One region of the Aerococcus sanguinicola genome, then DNA from elsewhere that is predicted to be linked to it. Evidence: predicted binding sites of a transcription regulator. Region 1 holds the regulator's gene; the other holds the start of a gene.
What was found. The regulator NrdR, encoded in region 1, represses ribonucleotide reductase genes. The targets are predictions, from matches to a motif close to ACACNATATATNGTGT.
Positions count from the first base shown of each region.

Region 2: nrdD (anaerobic ribonucleoside-triphosphate reductase) is a predicted target of NrdR. The motif match lies at 1,610-1,625, and genes of this name have one in related genera.

Region 1 is NZ_CP014160.1:1,538,190-1,546,366, forward strand. Features, by position in the region: gene polA (DNA polymerase I) at 1-163, shown strand, start outside; gene mutM (bifunctional DNA-formamidopyrimidine glycosylase/DNA-(apurinic or apyrimidinic site) lyase) at 711-1,544, shown strand; gene coaE (dephospho-CoA kinase) at 1,546-2,163, shown strand; gene nrdR (transcriptional regulator NrdR) at 2,226-2,732, shown strand; gene AWM72_RS06890 (DnaD domain protein) at 2,756-4,198, shown strand; gene dnaI (primosomal protein DnaI) at 4,200-5,126, shown strand; gene amaP (alkaline shock response membrane anchor protein AmaP) at 5,733-6,302, shown strand; gene AWM72_RS09235 (DUF2273 domain-containing protein) at 6,323-6,496, shown strand; gene AWM72_RS06905 (Asp23/Gls24 family envelope stress response protein) at 6,588-7,064, shown strand; gene thrS (threonine--tRNA ligase) at 7,990-8,177, shown strand, end outside.
Region 2 is NZ_CP014160.1:1,158,393-1,166,569, reverse strand. Features, by position in the region: gene nrdD (anaerobic ribonucleoside-triphosphate reductase) at 1-1,568, opposite strand, end outside; gene AWM72_RS05180 (nuclease-related domain-containing protein) at 2,156-3,061, shown strand; gene gorA (glutathione-disulfide reductase) at 3,436-4,785, opposite strand; gene AWM72_RS05170 (SDR family NAD(P)-dependent oxidoreductase) at 5,288-6,025, opposite strand; gene AWM72_RS05165 (O-acetylhomoserine aminocarboxypropyltransferase/cysteine synthase family protein) at 6,147-7,442, opposite strand; gene AWM72_RS05160 (YczE/YyaS/YitT family protein) at 7,562-8,177, opposite strand, start outside.

The DNA.
Region 1 (8,177 bases):
ACTGCTCATCCAAGTCCACGATGAGCTGATCTTCGAAGCACCCGAAGAAGAAATCGCCCGCTTGGAAGAATTGGTCCCTCAAGTGATGGAATCCGCCGTTGAACTGGACGTGCCTCTGATTGTAGATAGTAACTACGGTGATACTTGGTACGATGCCAAATAAGGTGTTTGTTGTTTAATGGGTAATCGTAAGGGCATATAGAAGCATTTGGTGTGCTTAATGCTAATTATTTGATAACAATTTCCTATAAAACAGGAAATATAATTTCAAAACTTTTTAATAACTAGCAGCGAGTATAAAAAATATCTGCTTTGTTATTTGTGAGCAGGAGTGAAGCTTTGAATTTGATCCTTGTATTTTAGAGGGGTAATAAGCGCTAACGCCTATTATCCCTAATTCTATCTAGTTGGGTTCGCAAGAGCAGCTTTGGAGTGCTTTCGCAAGTTGGAAACGTGCAAGCGATGCTTGCCCTTATTCCAACTTACTCCAAGCATCCAAAGCTAAACGCTCTTGCTCACAACCTATAGTCGGGTTCGGGCTAGCAGAAATATCTCCTCTTCACAAATAGCCGCCGAAGACTTTCGGTCTTCTCTGGCTATTTGCTCCAGAGGTCTATTTCTATCGCTAGCCCTCACACCCTTACTTTATGCTTGGCCGCAAATAGCGTTGCGGCCAGGCTTTTCGTTTTCGTATGAAGGGAGGATGAAAGATGCCAGAATTACCTGAAGTGGACCGTGTCCGCCAGGGGTTGGAAGACTTAGTGCTAGGAGCCAGGGTGACCGGGCTTAGCTTAAGCTGGCCCAAGATCATTGACCAGCCCAGCCCTGAAGAATTTGAAACGATTATGCTGGGCCTCCGCCTCGAAGGCTTAGGCCGCCGGGGCAAGTATTTAATCTTTGACTGGGGGGAATGGGCCTGGATTAGCCACTTGCGGATGGAAGGCAAGTGGCTGGTCCTGCCTAGCGACCAGGCCGTGGATAAGCACACTCACCTCGTTCTCCAGCTCGATGATGGCCGCGACTTGCGCTACCATGATGTGCGCAAGTTTGGTCGTATCCGGCTGTTTCCCAAGGCGCAATTGGATGAGGAATTAGCCCGGCTTAACTTGGGACCGGAACCTTGGGATTTGGATGCCGATACTTTTTACCAGCAGCTACAGCGGCGCAAGTTGGCTATTAAATTGGTACTCTTGGACCAACATGTGGTGGCTGGTATCGGCAATATCTATGCTGACGAAATTCTCTACCGGGCCCGCCTCCATCCTGAGCAGCCGGCCAATACGGTGTCTAGGATTAAGTCCAACCGCTTAGTCCATTATGCTGGGAAAGTGATTGAAGAGGCCATGGCCAAGGGTGGGACAACGATTCGGTCCTACACCGATGCCCTAGGTCACAGTGGGGGCTTCCAGCAGACCCTCAATGCTTATGGACGGGCAGGGCTGCCTTGTCCCCGCTGTCAGACCCCGATGAAGAAGATCAAGGTCGGGCAGAGAGGGACCACTTTTTGTCCGCGCTGCCAAGTCTTAAAGAAGGAAAGGAGATAAGATGACATTTCATTTAGGATTAACCGGATCTATTGCGACGGGCAAGAGCTCGGTCAGCAAGCACTTCCAGTCCCTAGGCTATCCCATTGTCGATGCCGACTTGGGCAGCCGGGCCGTGGTGGAACCCGGCCAACCAGGATTGGAAGCTATCCGGGAACATTTTGGGGAGGACTATATCTTTCCCAACCAGACCATTAACCGGAAAAAAATAGGCCAGCTCATTTTTGCGGATGACCGGGCCCGCCAAGAGCTGAACCAGCTGCTCCAACCCCATATCCGCCAGTGGATCATCCAGGAGGCCCAAGCCTATGATGCTGCAGGGCACGAGTTAGTCGTTCTTGACATTCCCTTGCTCTATGAAGAGGGCTACCAGGAAGACTGTGACCAGGTGATGGTGGTCTACTGTTCCGAGTCGGTTCAACTGGAACGCTTGATGGCCCGCGACCAGCTCAGTGAAGGGGAGGCCTTCCAGCGGATTTGTTCCCAGATCTCTATCGAACGCAAGGCGGAGTGGGCGGATATTTTGATCGATAATGGCAGAGACCTGTCCTATACCTACCAACAGCTGGATGCTTGGCTAGGAATCAGCGGTTTTAGGCCAAATCCTGTCGCTGAATAGCTGGGCTTATGCTATAATAGGCATGAAAACGTCCTTCTTGTAAAGAAATAGGTGAGAATCTTATGCAATGCCCAAAATGCCATCATGATAATACCAAAGTGGTGGATAGCCGTCCCACCGAGGAAGGGAGTGCTATCCGCCGTCGCCGGGCTTGTTTGGCCTGCGACTACCGCTTTACCACCTTTGAGCGGGTGGAACAGCCGCCACTACTAGTGATTAAGCGCGACGGTAACCGCCAGGAATTCTCACGTGAGAAATTACTGCGCGGCATGGTCCGGTCTTGTGAGAAGCGACCCGTTGCCTTGGAGGACTTGAAGCGCTTAGTGTCAGAGATTGAGTCTGAGTTGCGGGCCCGGCCCCATGATGAAGTCTCCTCCCAAGATATTGGGGAGATGGTCATGGACCGCCTGCCTGCTATTGATGAAGTGGCCTATATCCGTTATGCGAGTGTCTACCGCCGTTTCGAAGATCCAACTGTCTTCTTAGAAGAGATTGAATCCCTCCGCCAATTGCAACGTAAACAGGTTGAGGGCCAGCAGAACCTCGATTTGGATGGAGACACGGACTAGAAGGGAGTGTTAATTTGGCCTTTATGCCATGGGAAAATTTAGAACCACAGAGCGGCCTTATCATCTACCAGAAAGAATGGCTTTCGGAAAATGATATGGCTGTTTTTCTTCACCTCTACCAGCCCATGCTGGGGGCGGAGAGCGCAGCCCTCTATCAGAGCTTGCGGGCCCAGATTGAAATAGGGGCCTGGCACTCCTCGATTCTCCGTCACTCGGACTTGATGGAGCAATTGGTGATGGGCAAGGAAGAGTATATCCGGGCGAGGCAGCGGCTGGAGGCCCTGGGCTTGGTCCAAGTCTTCCACAACCAGAATCCCGACAAGCAGGTCCAGACCCGCTATGATTTGTTGGCGCCCTTGCCGGCGGATAAATTCTTTACAGATTCACTGATGTCATCCCTACTCATTTATTATGTGGGCGAGGACCGCTTTCACCGCTTGGTTGACCGCTTCTCCTGGCAGCCTTACCAGGCTTTGGAGCAGGCGGACTGGCGGGAAGTGACCGCTTCCTTCCGTGATGTCTACCGCTTGCCCCAGGCTATCTACCCGGTCAGTCAGGAGACAAGGGAACACTTGGTCCGTACCAATGAAGGGGACAAGCATTTTGACCTGGGCCAAAACTCTAAGTTCGATCTCCAGGCCTTCAAGGAACTCCTCCAGGGCAGCTTTGTGGGGGAGAAGGCGCTCACTAAAGAAGTGATCGATATGACCCAGACCCTCCATGAGATTTTTGGCTACGATGAGGTCAGCCTCCAGCGCATGGCCCTAGAAGCTTGTGATATCAAGGAAAATAAGATTGACCTGGACAAGTACCAGGCCATTGCCCTGGCTCAGGCTGAGGCCGATAACAAGGCCCCACTCAAGGAACGCAGCCAAGAATTGCAGGAAGTTCAAGCCCAGGCCCAGGAAGAGGCCCAGAAGCTCTGGAAAGAACAGGGCTTGAGTGATGAGGACCTGGAATTTACAGCAACCCTGCGCAATTATCCCTCAGTGCCTTTTGCCAAGTCGATCAAGGACCAGCAGGGGGGGTTTTTGACCAAGAATGAGACCCAGGCTATTGGAGACATCCTCCAGATGGGCATTCTCAATCCGTCTACTCTTAATGTTATGATTCACTATTACCTAGTGGAAGATGGCAAGGACCGCTTGAGCCGCCCCTTGTTAGAAGCCACGGCAGATGATTGGACCCAGCATAAGGTGGATTCACCCGAAGCCGCCTTGCTCTACCTGCGCGGCCGCCTCGACCATCAAAAACAAGCCAAGATTAAGCGGATGCAGCAGCAACGCCAAGCCCGCTACCAAAAGAAAAATTATCAAAAACGCTCAGGCCGCGAGGAGGTCAAGCCCAAGTGGTTCAAAACTGGTGGAGAAGCGCCCAAGCCAGCTGACCAAACGAACCAACAAACGACGGACCAGTCTCAAAACCTGCGCGACCTAATCGCCCAAAGGCACAAGGAGGATCGTTAAGATGCAAAATATCGGACCAGAAATCAAAAAAATCCTAGAGCAAAAGGATTACAAAGAAAGACTTAAGGAAATTCAAGCAGAGGCCCTCAGCGATCCCGATGTCCAAGCCTTTATCGACCAGCACCAGGACCAGGTGGATGAGCCTATGATCCAGCGCAGTCTGTCCAAGATCTATGAATTCGTCCAAGAAAAGAAGCGAATCCAAGCGGGCTATGAGCCCAAGATCCCTAATTTCCACCCCCAATTGCAGATGAATGTGAACTATATTGATGTCCAATATGTGGCTAATGAGGACTATTTGGCCAAGCAAGCGGAACTCAAGCGCGACCGCCGGATTACCCTGGTGGACCTGCCCAAGTCTCTGCGTGAAGCGAATTTCGACCAATTCGACGTCGACGACCCTGCCCGCCAGGAAGCGGCTAGCCGGGCGCTGACCTTTACTACGGACTATCTCAAGGCCCCCGACCGTTTTCACAAGGGCCTCTATTTCCACGGGGCCTTCGGGGTGGGGAAGACCTTCCTCCTTGCGGCCATTGCCAATGACTTGGCAGACAAGGGGTATGAAACGACGCTAGTCCACTACCCCCAGTTTGCCCAGTCGATCAAGCAGAGCATCGCTAGCAATACTGTTCAGGACAAGCTGGAAGCCCTGCAGAAGGCGCCCCTCCTCATGCTGGATGACATCGGAGCTGAGAGCAATTCCGCCTGGCTTAGGGACGACATCCTTGGAGTTATCCTCCAGTACCGGATGAACGAACAGCTGCCCACCTTCTTTTCTTCTAACTTTAACTTTGAAGAATTGGAGACCCACCTAGCGCGAACTAATTCTGGTGATATCGAACCCGTCAAGGCGGGCCGGATTATGGAACGAATTGCCTTTCTGGCCGAAGAAATCGAAGTTGGTGGACGCAACCGCCGCCATGATTAAGAACATTATTGTATGTTTTAGCTGACAAAAAGTCTCTCAACTAGGCTACATCAAGGGTCTAGTTGAGAGACTTTTAAATTATTTTTTCACTTTACATAGCTGATGACAAATTTAATGTCGGCAGAGCGCTTGATTATGAGCAGGAGTGAAGCGTTGAAGGTGATCGTTAGCCATGAAAAGTAAGCAATTTGAATTAGGGCTCGTAGACTTTAGTCGTACGAGCCCTTTGAAAATTGTTAGGTGAGAAGAAGGTAGCAACGCTGCTGACGCAGCCTTGAACTTCATCTCTAAGTCGCTTCGCTCCAAGAGCTGAAGCTGCTCGAGCCGGTGCTATGCTTTAGCCGTTGGAGCTTTAGCGACTTACGGATAAAGTACAAGACGGCTTCAGCCGTGTTGATCATCTGAACATTTAACGATCAACTTCGGAAGCGTAACGGATGCTCACAAATGCAATTTGTTTTAGAGAGTTTTATTTGAGGGACAGCTAGGATTTTTTCTGGATTAAAAGTCATATAATTTGCATTCGAGGGAAATAAAGGCTAATCTAAAGGTATAAGAGATACTTGTTATTTTTTAAATTGAATATGAATAGGGGGGAGCCTTCCTATGAACGGATTTGTTAAATTCATCCAAGTTCTAGGTGCTTTAATTGCAATCTTAGCCTTGCTTGCAGCTATTGCTGTGCTGTATCCGATTCCTTACTTGACGGAATTTGTTGCCTATTATGTCTTAGGCATTCCGGAAGTCAGCACCACGGTTGCTATTGTCTTGGCTATAGTAGCTGCAATTGCGCTCATCTTCCTGCTCTATGCTTGCTTTGCCACCTCGAAGAAGGCCTGGTTGCAAGTGGACACTGAGCATGGTGAGGTTAGGGTTGACCACACAGTAGCAGAAGCAGCTGCGACACATGCTGCGCGCTCAGTTGATGCGGTCAAGCACCCACAAGCTGAAGCTAAGATGGGCAATCATCCAGGGGACACCAAGCTGGAAGTTACCGTAGATGTTAGCCAAGACGCACCCGTTGCGACCATTGCTAAAGCTGTCCAAGAACAGGTGGAAGCAGCAGTTAGCCGTAAACTCGGTGGCAAGCCAGGGTCCGTCAATGTTAAAGTTAACCAAATTGATACCCGCGCGGCTCAAGCTCAAGCAGCTCAGAATGCACCACGCGTGAGATAGTTAAAGGAGGAGGCCTTGCAATGAAACAACCACCAGAGTCATGGTATGCCTATAGATGGCGTATTATCTGTACCGCTGCAGCTTTCTTATTTACTGTCATCAGTTTGGCAAGCAATATTGGGACCGCTATTTTGGTGGCCGTCCTTGCGGTAGCTGGTTTTTACGCTGGTAAATATTTTGACAAGAATTTATAAAAATTCGAAGGCATATTATTTGAAATAATTTGAGAAATCAGTATGATTAGAGTACAAGCAATTGTAATAAAATTTTTGGAGGATGATAATCATGGCAGAACAAAAAGCTAATGAACAAAACCAAGTACAACACGAAAATGAATTAACTTTCGCTGACAAAGTTCTCGAAAAAATCGCGAACTATTCAGTACAAGGCGTTGAAGGAATCCTTGAATTACAAGGTGGCTTCACTTCTGGTATTAAAGGCTTCTTCTCAGGCTCTGGCGAAGACGAAACAAGAGGCGTTAGCGCTGAAGTAGGTAAAAAAGAAGTTGCTTTAGACTTAGAAGTTATTGCTGAATACGGCAAGGACATTCCTGCTGCTTTCGAATCAGCAATCAAGAAAATTACTGAAAATGTTGACAAGATGACTGGCTTAAAAGTTGTTGAAGTTAACATGAACGTTAACGACGTTGTAACTCGCGGTGAATGGGAACGTAAACAAAACGAAGACCAACGTAAAGCTGCTGAAGAACGTCGTCGTGCACACGAAGACGGTGAATACTCAGACGGTTCACGCGTTCAATAATTCGTTAAACACCAGCAAAGCTTGGGCTCCTTGCCCAGGCTTTTTATTTTGATCTTTATAACGTTGTGCAGTGATCCTCCGTTTCGCTTTTGAATTTAATCGTTATAGAGTCATGGCTAACGATCAAATTCAAAGCTCCACTCCAGCTCACAAACGAACTGTTATAAAAATTATTGTTTAATTACTGGTGTTTAGTACCTTCTTAGCCGGAAGTTCAAGGAAAAAAGGAGGTAAGTTCAGGCAAGTAGAATCTTTGGCAAAGGATCTATCGGATTGAGCCCAGGTCCTTCACCTAGCGGCCGTCAACTTTGGGGCTTAGGAATGAATTTATTAAATAGCTGTTTGAGTTTGCGCACAGAACAGCTGAATGCAAATGGCACGCTTGAGTTTGCGCTCAGAACTGTTGAATGCAAATGGCACTTTTGAGTTTGCGCTCGGAACAGCTGAATGCAAATTGCACTCTTCAGTTTGTCCTCAGAACAGCTGAATGCAAATTCCAGCTTCCGACTTGCCCTCAAAGCTCCTGAATACAGATGGCGTCCTTCAGTTTGTCCTCAAAGCCTCCCAAGGCAAAAGGCTAGCTGATAGATGCAGGGTGAGCTCCAGTCAGCTTTTTTGAAAAGCTTGACTTGCTTTTTCATCTGAATAGTGCTTTAATAGGGTTAGACTAGTTAAGCGCCAGTGATGGAGACAAAGTTTTTGTTTGAATGCTAGAGACGGATTGTTTGGTGGAAGATCCGCAAACAGAGATGGCGACCACTCCGGAGGCTTTCAATGATTGAAGTTGAACGGTGAACCCCGATATCGGTCATGAACGAGTGCCTAAATAGGCAAAAATTGGGTGGAACCACGTATTGATTAAGATCACGTCCCTAATTGAAGGAAACTTCAGTTAGGGCTTTTTTATTTTTTAAGGAGGATAACCATGCAAATTACATTCCCAGATGGTGCGGTGAAAGAATTCAACGCAGGCGTTACGGGCCGCGAAGTAGCCAAATCTATTTCCAACAGCTTGGCTAAACGCGTTTTGGCTTATAAATTAGATGGTCAGTTGAAGGGCCTAGATGATCCCATCGAAGAGGCTGGGGCGATTGAATTGATCGATCCTAAGTC
Region 2 (8,177 bases), 380 kb from region 1:
TCCCAGTCTGGACCGTAGAAGTAAGTCGCGGCTTCGTAGAGCCCGATATAACCCATGGACACCGTTGCCCGGCGGTTCTTGAAGAGCTCATCCACGTCGCCTTCTTCATCGAGCCGCTTGCCGAAAGCCCCGTATTGGTAGAGGATGGGCGCATTCTCAGGCTTAGCTTCCTTGGTCCGCTCCACCCGGTAGAGGAGGGCCTTTCTCAAGACTTCTAAGCGTTCATCAAAGATTTGCCAGAACTGGTCCTTGCTGTGGTCAGATTCTAGGGCAATCCGCGGAATGTTCAGGGTCACAACGCCCAAGTTCATCCGGCCGCTGTTGACCTCGCACCCCTGTTCATCCTTCCAACCTTGGAGGAAGGACCGGCAACCCATTGGCGCCTTGAAGGACCCTGTTAACTCGACAATCTTGTCGTACATGAGAACATCCGGGTACATCCGCTTGGTAGCACATTCGATAGCTTTTTGCTTGATGTCATAGTTGGGATCGCCCTGGTCCAGGTTGGTCCCGCGACGGATAGTGAAGACGAGTTTAGGGAAAATAGCAGTCCGTTTTTCCCGGCCGAGCCCTTGGATACGAACATTCAGGATGGCCAACTGAATCTCGCGAGCAAACCAGTCCGTCCCCAAGCCGAAGCCAAGAGTGGTAAAAGGTGTCTGGCCATTGGAAGAGTACAAGGTGTTGATCTCATACTCGAGACTCTGCATGGCATCATAAATATCCTTCTTGGTCCGGGCGTAGGCAAATTCGCGCTGGCGGTTCTCGCCCTCAATCCATTCCTTAGCTGTCTTCAAGTGCTTGTCGAAGTTCAGCTTGGCATAAGGAGCTAGGACCTCATCGATCCGGTCCGCTGAACAACCGCCGTACTGGGAAGACGCCACATTAGCAATAATTTGGGCAATCTGGGCGCAGGCCGTGTTGATGGACTTAGGCGATTCCACCTCCGCATTCCCGATATGGAAACCATTGGACAACATCTCTTGGAAGTCGATCAAGCAGCAGTTGGTCATCGGAGAATAAGGCGAGTAATCCAGGTCATGGAAGTGGATATCCCCCTTCAAGTGGGCATTAGCTACTTCCTTAGGCATCATAGAAAGCCCGATCGCCTTAGCCGAAACCCCTGCCGTCAGGTCGCGGGTCGTATTGAAGACCCGGGAGTCCTTGTTGGCATTCTCATTGAGGACTAACTTGTCCCCTGCCGCAAATTCTTGCAGCTTAGTCGACACATCATACTGCTTATCATTGAACTGCATCTTATTGTGGCGGAAAATCCGGTAGCGCTCACTCGCTTCAGTATAGCCAAAGTTCTCTAGGCTACGCACCACCGCTTGGGCAATCCCTGCAGACTGGAGGGACTCCGCATCCCCCTGGAAAATCTCAGCCAAGGTCGCTTGGAAAAGCTTATCCAGCACTTCCTCATCCTTCACATCCAGGGCTTTGGCGAGCGAATGCTTAACCGCAGAAGGCCGGAAATGAGCCTTGTGCCCATCCCGTTTCTCAACCATCAAATCCTCCAAATTAATATTTTGGATCTTTATTTCTGGCGTTGTTTGCTCATTAAACATCCCAATCCCTCTTTCTAACTTGTGTATCCTTTATCGATCGGACACAAGATATAGGGGGTCCGACTGACTTAACTCCCCCATATCTTGAGCTCACTAACTATCATAACCGACTACATATAGATTTTCAACATTAATCTCGTACAATATCTTGTGTTTTACAGATTGTTCTCCCAGGAAAGACCGCCAAAGCCCCACAGTCTGGGAAGAGCGAAAAACAATTCTTTGAAAAAACTTGCTTCGCTTGGTCAGAAAATACAGAAATGGCTTTTTGGGGAGAGTGAGTTTGATGCAAGATTGACTCGAGACCTGAGATTGTGGGCTGGGAGAGCGCAAGCCACAATCGGGATATTCTATTGTGGGTTAAATCAATTCAACCCACACTCAAGAACTTCCGTTGGGGGCTAGTCTTATCCAATCCACACTCGAAGTCTTTTGTTGTGGATTAGAGTATTCCAACACACACTTACCCTCCTCATTTGTGGCTTTACCCGCCAATCCATTTATCCAAATCTATTATTTATAAAAAATAAAAATCAGTTAATGAATAACCACATTAACCGTGTATATATCTAATAGGAGGGATAAAAATGACTAGAAAAGAATCCTTGACGCTACAGTATTTTCGCACTTTAAAGAAATATCAACAACTAACACCTGAAGGCCATAAAAAACTGGACCATTTCGAACGAGGTTTTGAGGGGGAATTAGCTTTCGACCACATGTTGGAGCAAATAGATGTCCACCCCCTCGCTCATTATCGCAACTGGCAATACCAAGATGCTTATATTGAGATCGATTCGCTCCTGGTATTTCCTTCAAGCCTTTGTTTAATCGAAGTGAAAAATTACCGCGCTCAAGTCAGCTGCCGAGACCGCCGCTGGAGCTTTAACAACTATCCCGGAGAGCGCGATATTTGCCAACAGTTACTCAAATCCCAGCTCTTCATGGAAAACTTATTAGCAGAGCATCAATTATCAATCAATCTAGAGGCCAAAATATATTTTGCCAATCCCTATAACTATCCTGATTTGGATGATTCGGTAACTAAGAATGTGCTGCTCCCCCACCAAGCTCGAGATTATTTTCAATCCTTAAGCCAAGAAAAGTTCAACCCGGAAATAAATTCTCTTTGCTATTTATTAGAAGAAATAAAATGTCCTCCATTCTCAAATGAATTAGAAGATTTTCAGAAGTTTTACCCAGGTTTTCATTGCAGTATCTGTGGTAACAAGCTCAATATTTTTCGTTATTATCTTGCATGTTCCTGCGGTCATACTCTCTCTAAGGATGAAGCTGTCTTAGAGCTCATCAATGATTACGCCCTTCTTTTTCCAAATCGAACATTGAATGGTACAGCTATTCAAGATTTTGCTTGTGGTAAAGTGAGCTATTACAAAATCCATCAAATTCTCCAACGCCATTTCACCTATCTAAAAGGGAAAAATCCAAAGCAATTTCAAAACCCTTACTCTCCACAAACAATCGAACAATAGAGTTCTTAATAGATACTAGATTGGATACTCAATTTAAAAATTTTATACTTGCCTGATATATTAGGTTTGCTTTAATGATTTCGTGTTTAAGTAAAACTATCATCAACCTACACTAGATCCTTCTGATTGTGGGTTAATTCTCTCTAACCCACAATCAAATACTGCAATTGTGGATGGAACATATTCTATCCACACTCGAGGGTTTCAATTGTGGGTTAAACAGATTTTACCCACAATTGGACACTTCATTTGTGGGTTAAACAAATTTTATACACAATTGAGCACTTCGTTTGTGGGTACCACCACCCACCCCCACAAAAAAAGACCCCGAGCGTGGGGCTCGGGATCCATCTGTCAGATATTTAGGGCTTGAATTAACGCAGGGTGACGAATTCTTCGGCGCTGGTTGGGTGGATGGCAACGACGCTGTCCAGGTCGGCCTTGGTGGCGCCCATTTGGATGGCGACGCCGAAGCCTTGGAGGATTTCGTCCATGCCTTCGCCGGTGCCGTGGAGGCCGACGACTTTTTCTTCTGGGCCGGCGCAGACCACCTTGTAGTGGCAGGCTTCGCGTTCGCCGGCAGCGGAGGTGTACATGGAGTAGAAGTTGCTGGTGTAGACCTTGATGGCCTCTTCGCCGTATTTATCGATGGCGTCAGCTTCGCTCAGGCCGATTGATCCGAGAGCGGGGTGGCTGAAGACCACGGTTGGGACATTGTCATAGTTGATGGCGCCGGATGCTGCCCCGTTGTAGAGGTATTCAGCGACTTGGCGGCCGGCACGGATGGCCACGGGGGTGAGGTTGACCTTGTTGATGTTGTCGCCCACCGCATAGATGTTGGCAACGGAGCTTTGATGGTTATCGTCCACCAAAATCGCTCCGGTCCTCTCGTCGGTCTGAACACCGATCCCTTCTAAATTCAAGTCATCGGTATTGACAGCCCGTCCGATCGCCATCAGCACCTTGTCCGCGCTGGCAACTTTCTCACCATTCGCATAGCAGGCGATCTGGCCTTCTTCTTCCGCAAATTTTTCCAAGCCTTGGCCGCCGTAGAAAGCGATGCCTTGGTCTTCGAAGGATTCCAGAACAGTATCTACCAACATTTGGTCGAAGCCAGCTAGGGGTTGGTCTTGGAACTCGAAGACATCGACTTTGACACCAAGCCCGTTTAAAACGCCCGCAATTTCAACGCCGATGTAGCCTGCCCCAACAATCACAACAGATTCTGGCAAGCTCTCCCAAGCAAAGAAATCATCTGAGGTTGAGAGGAGCTCGCGCCCTTCCACATTCGGAACTTTAGGCCGTCCCCCAGTGGCGATGACGATCTTGTCCGCCGTATAAGTCTTGCCGTCGACTTCCAGGGTCTGGGCATCCACAAAGCGGCCATAACCTTCAATTAGAGTGATTTGATTTTTCTCAAATTGCCGGGTATAGGATTGACGCGACCGGTCGATATAGGCGTCCCGGGATTTCTTAAAGGTCTGGTAGTCGAAGTTGACATTGTCCGCACTAAAACCGTAGCCAGGGCCGTAAGTTTCAATCGCATCACGGACGCGCGAGGCATACCAAGTGATCTTCTTAGGTACGCAGCCAATATTAACGCAAGTCCCACCGAGGCGCTTGGCTTCAACCAAGCCCACCTTGGCCCCATGTTCCGCGGCTCGGTTAGCTGTCGCAATACCACCACTGCCACCACCGAGAACCAATAAATCAAAATCTGCCAAAAGAACCACTCCTTCATCATTAAACACTAGGTTACTAAAGCTATCATAACAAATTATCGGCCAATCTTCTCCCTATCTGCTCAAAAAGTCGCGCCGCTTTAAGACGAATTTAAAATCCTTTCAATAAATACTTACTATAATAAAGAGGCTGGATCAAAAGTTCCAGCCTCTTTGTAAGTTACGAAGGATTTTCAAAAATCTGTTTCAAAAGCCAGCCCTGACATCCACTTCGTACTGGGTGTGCAACTTGGCGTTAAGCTTGGATGCTCGGAGCAAGTCAGAATAAGGGAGAAGTATTCGCTCGTTTCTAACTTGTGAAAATACTCCATAACTGCCAAGTCGAACCCAACTACGAACTATGTCCAATCATTTGTCAACGAATTTCCATAGTTCGCGGACACTTGCTATAGCTCTTCGAAGCCAAGCGACTTACAGATATAGTATGCGTTAGCTGATTCAGGCCTGATCGACTTTTATCACACTCCCTCATAAGCTAAATCTTTTATTGGATGGTATAACCCCCATCAATGGGCAGGGTCACGCCATTGATAAAATTACTCTTGTCTGAAGCCAGGAAGAGGACCAGGTTAGCCACTTCCTCAACTTGGCCAAAGCGGTCAGCAGGAATATTGTCGGTAGGAATTTGATCTTTCACCTCAGCGATCAAGGGTGTTTCAATAGTTCCAGGGGCAATAGCATTGCACTGGATGCCCTTGGCCGCATATTCACTGGCCGTATGCTTAGTCAAGCCAATCACACCATGTTTGGCAGCAGTGTAAGCAGCCCCGCCCTTACCCGCAACAAGGCCAGCAATCGAAGCCACATTAATCACCTTACCCCCACCTTTCTCAATCATATCAGGGAGAAAAGTCCGGGTCATTTCATAGACACTCGTCAGATTTATCTGCAGGTAAAAATTCCAATTGTCTTTGTCCATATCTAGGAGGGGCTGGTATTGGTCAAAAACCCCTGCATTATTGACCAAAACATCCACCGTTCCAAAACTTTCTTTCACCTGCTGGTAGAGCTTGGCAATCGCTTCAGTGCTGGTAATATCCGTTTCAACCGCTAAGGCAGTCCCCTTATTTTCTTGAATTTCAGCAACCACTTGATCTGCTTTTTCTTTATCCAAATCAGCGATAACAACCTTGGCTCCTGCCTCTGCAAAGGCTAAGGCTTCGCCCTTGCCCATACCAGAGGCTGCTCCAGAGATTAAAACAACTTTATTTTTTAATGCCATCTTGATAACCTCCTTTAATATCTTCATTATAGCAAAACTATGTAACCCCTTACAGTAAAAGGTACTTAAGCAGCAAAAAAGAGCGGACGCACCGCTCTTCTTCTCTCTTTATATCATCAATTTAGGCTTGGTCCAAAGCTTGGTCGAGGTCTGCAATCAGGTCATCGACATCTTCGATCCCGATCGATAGACGGATCAGGTCTTGGCCAACCCCAGCTTCTTCCAATTCTTCATCGGATAATTGGGCATGGGTGGTTGAGGCAGGGTGGACCACTAAGGAACGGACGTCAGCCACATTGGCCAGGTTGGAGAAGATTTCTAGGGCATCCACGAAGCGGATACCAGCTTCCTTGCCCCCTTTAACCCCAAAGGAGAAGATGGATCCAACCCCGTTCGGGAAGTCACGCTCAGCGAGTTCATGGTAAGGAGAGCTTTCCAGACCAGGATAAGCCACCCAGTCTACCTTAGGATGGTCTTCTAAGTGTTTCGCGATCTTTTCTGCATTGGCCACGTGGCGTTCCACACGCAGGGACAGGGTTTCAATCCCATTGATAATCAGGAAGGCGTCCTGAGCGCTCAGGCAGGCCCCGGTGTCGCGGAGAACTTGGGCGCGGATCTTAGTCGTGAAGGCCGCTGGTGCTAGGTCGCCGAAGACCAGGCCATTATAGTGAGAGTCAGGCGTCGAGAAGCCAGGGAAACGCTCGTTATTCTTCCAATCGAACTGGCCATTTTCAACGACAATCCCTGCCAGAGTTGTCCCGTGGCCGCCCAGGAATTTGGTTGCAGAGTGGACCACCACATCGGCACCGTGGTCTAGAGGCCGATAGAGGTAAGGTGTGGCGAAGGTATTATCCACAATCACAGGCAGGCCGTGTTGATGGGCAAACGCGCTGACCTTGTCGATATCGATCAGGTTGGTCTTAGGATTGCCGATGGTCTCCAGGTAGATGGCCCGGGTCTCGTCGTCAATTAATTTTTCCACGGCGTCGAAATCTTCGATATCCTTGACAAAACGCGTTTCAATCCCTAAGTCAGGCAGGGTCACGCTAAATAAGTTGAAGGTTCCGCCGTAAAGACTGGTCGCAGAGATAATATTATCCCCCGTCTTAGCAATATTGAGGATGGCATAAGTAATTGCCGCTGATCCGGAAGCTACCGCAATCCCAGCTGTTCCGTTTTCCAGAGCAGCCACGCGTTCTTCGAGGACGCCCACGGTTGGGTTGGTGATACGCGAATAAATCCCACCCGCATCGGTTAAGGCAAAGCGGTTGGCCGCTTGTTCAGCATCTTTAAAGACATAGGAAGTCGTTTGATAAATCGGTACCGCCCGCGCACCCGTTTCATCGAGTTGGTGGCCAGCGTGAACTTGTTTCGTATTAAAACCCTTATATTTTTCAGTTGGATTTGGCTTAGTCATCTGAATCGCTCCTTTTAACTTATTAAAAATAAGCACTGTTTTCTATGTGAATATACTAGCACACGTCAGCCCGAAATACTATAGGACCGCTGATACACCTTCTTGATGAGTGGTGTTCGTTAAATGCGATCACTTATCTTCCAAGCCCCAATCCGGCCCAGGACAGGCAAATTTTTTTGGTAAAAAGCAACGAAGCGTCCGATCAAAAAGGCCGAAATCAAGGTCCCCCAGCCTACCCCCTCCAAGCCGCCGAGCAAGAGGAAGGAGAAAAGAACCGCCAAACCGGTAATGGTCCCGTCGAAGGCAATCTTCACCCGACCGAACGGCCAAGCAAAATGGGTCGTGATGGCCTGGACGATGCCCTCCGCCGACACATAGAGCCAGTCCGCCGCCACTTCCAAGGCAATCCCAAAAGCCAGGACCGCACAGCCCAAAACCAGGCAGAGAGCCTGGGACCAGATTGTGTTGGGTTGGAGCCAAGACAAGGCTGCCGCCGACCAATCCGTCACCAGGCTGAGAATCAAATTAACCCCGAGCTGGAGCCACTGCCAGGACTGGAAATCCCGGCGGTAGAGGGCCATCTGCCCGACAATGTAGAGGGCATTGAAGATAAAAAGCAAGGTCCCCAAGCTCAGCGGCGTCGCCAAACTCAGCACCAAGGGCAAACTAGAGACCGCCGTTGTCCCCAAGTTGGCCTTGGTAATCAGCACAATCCCCAAAGCATTAATGGCAATT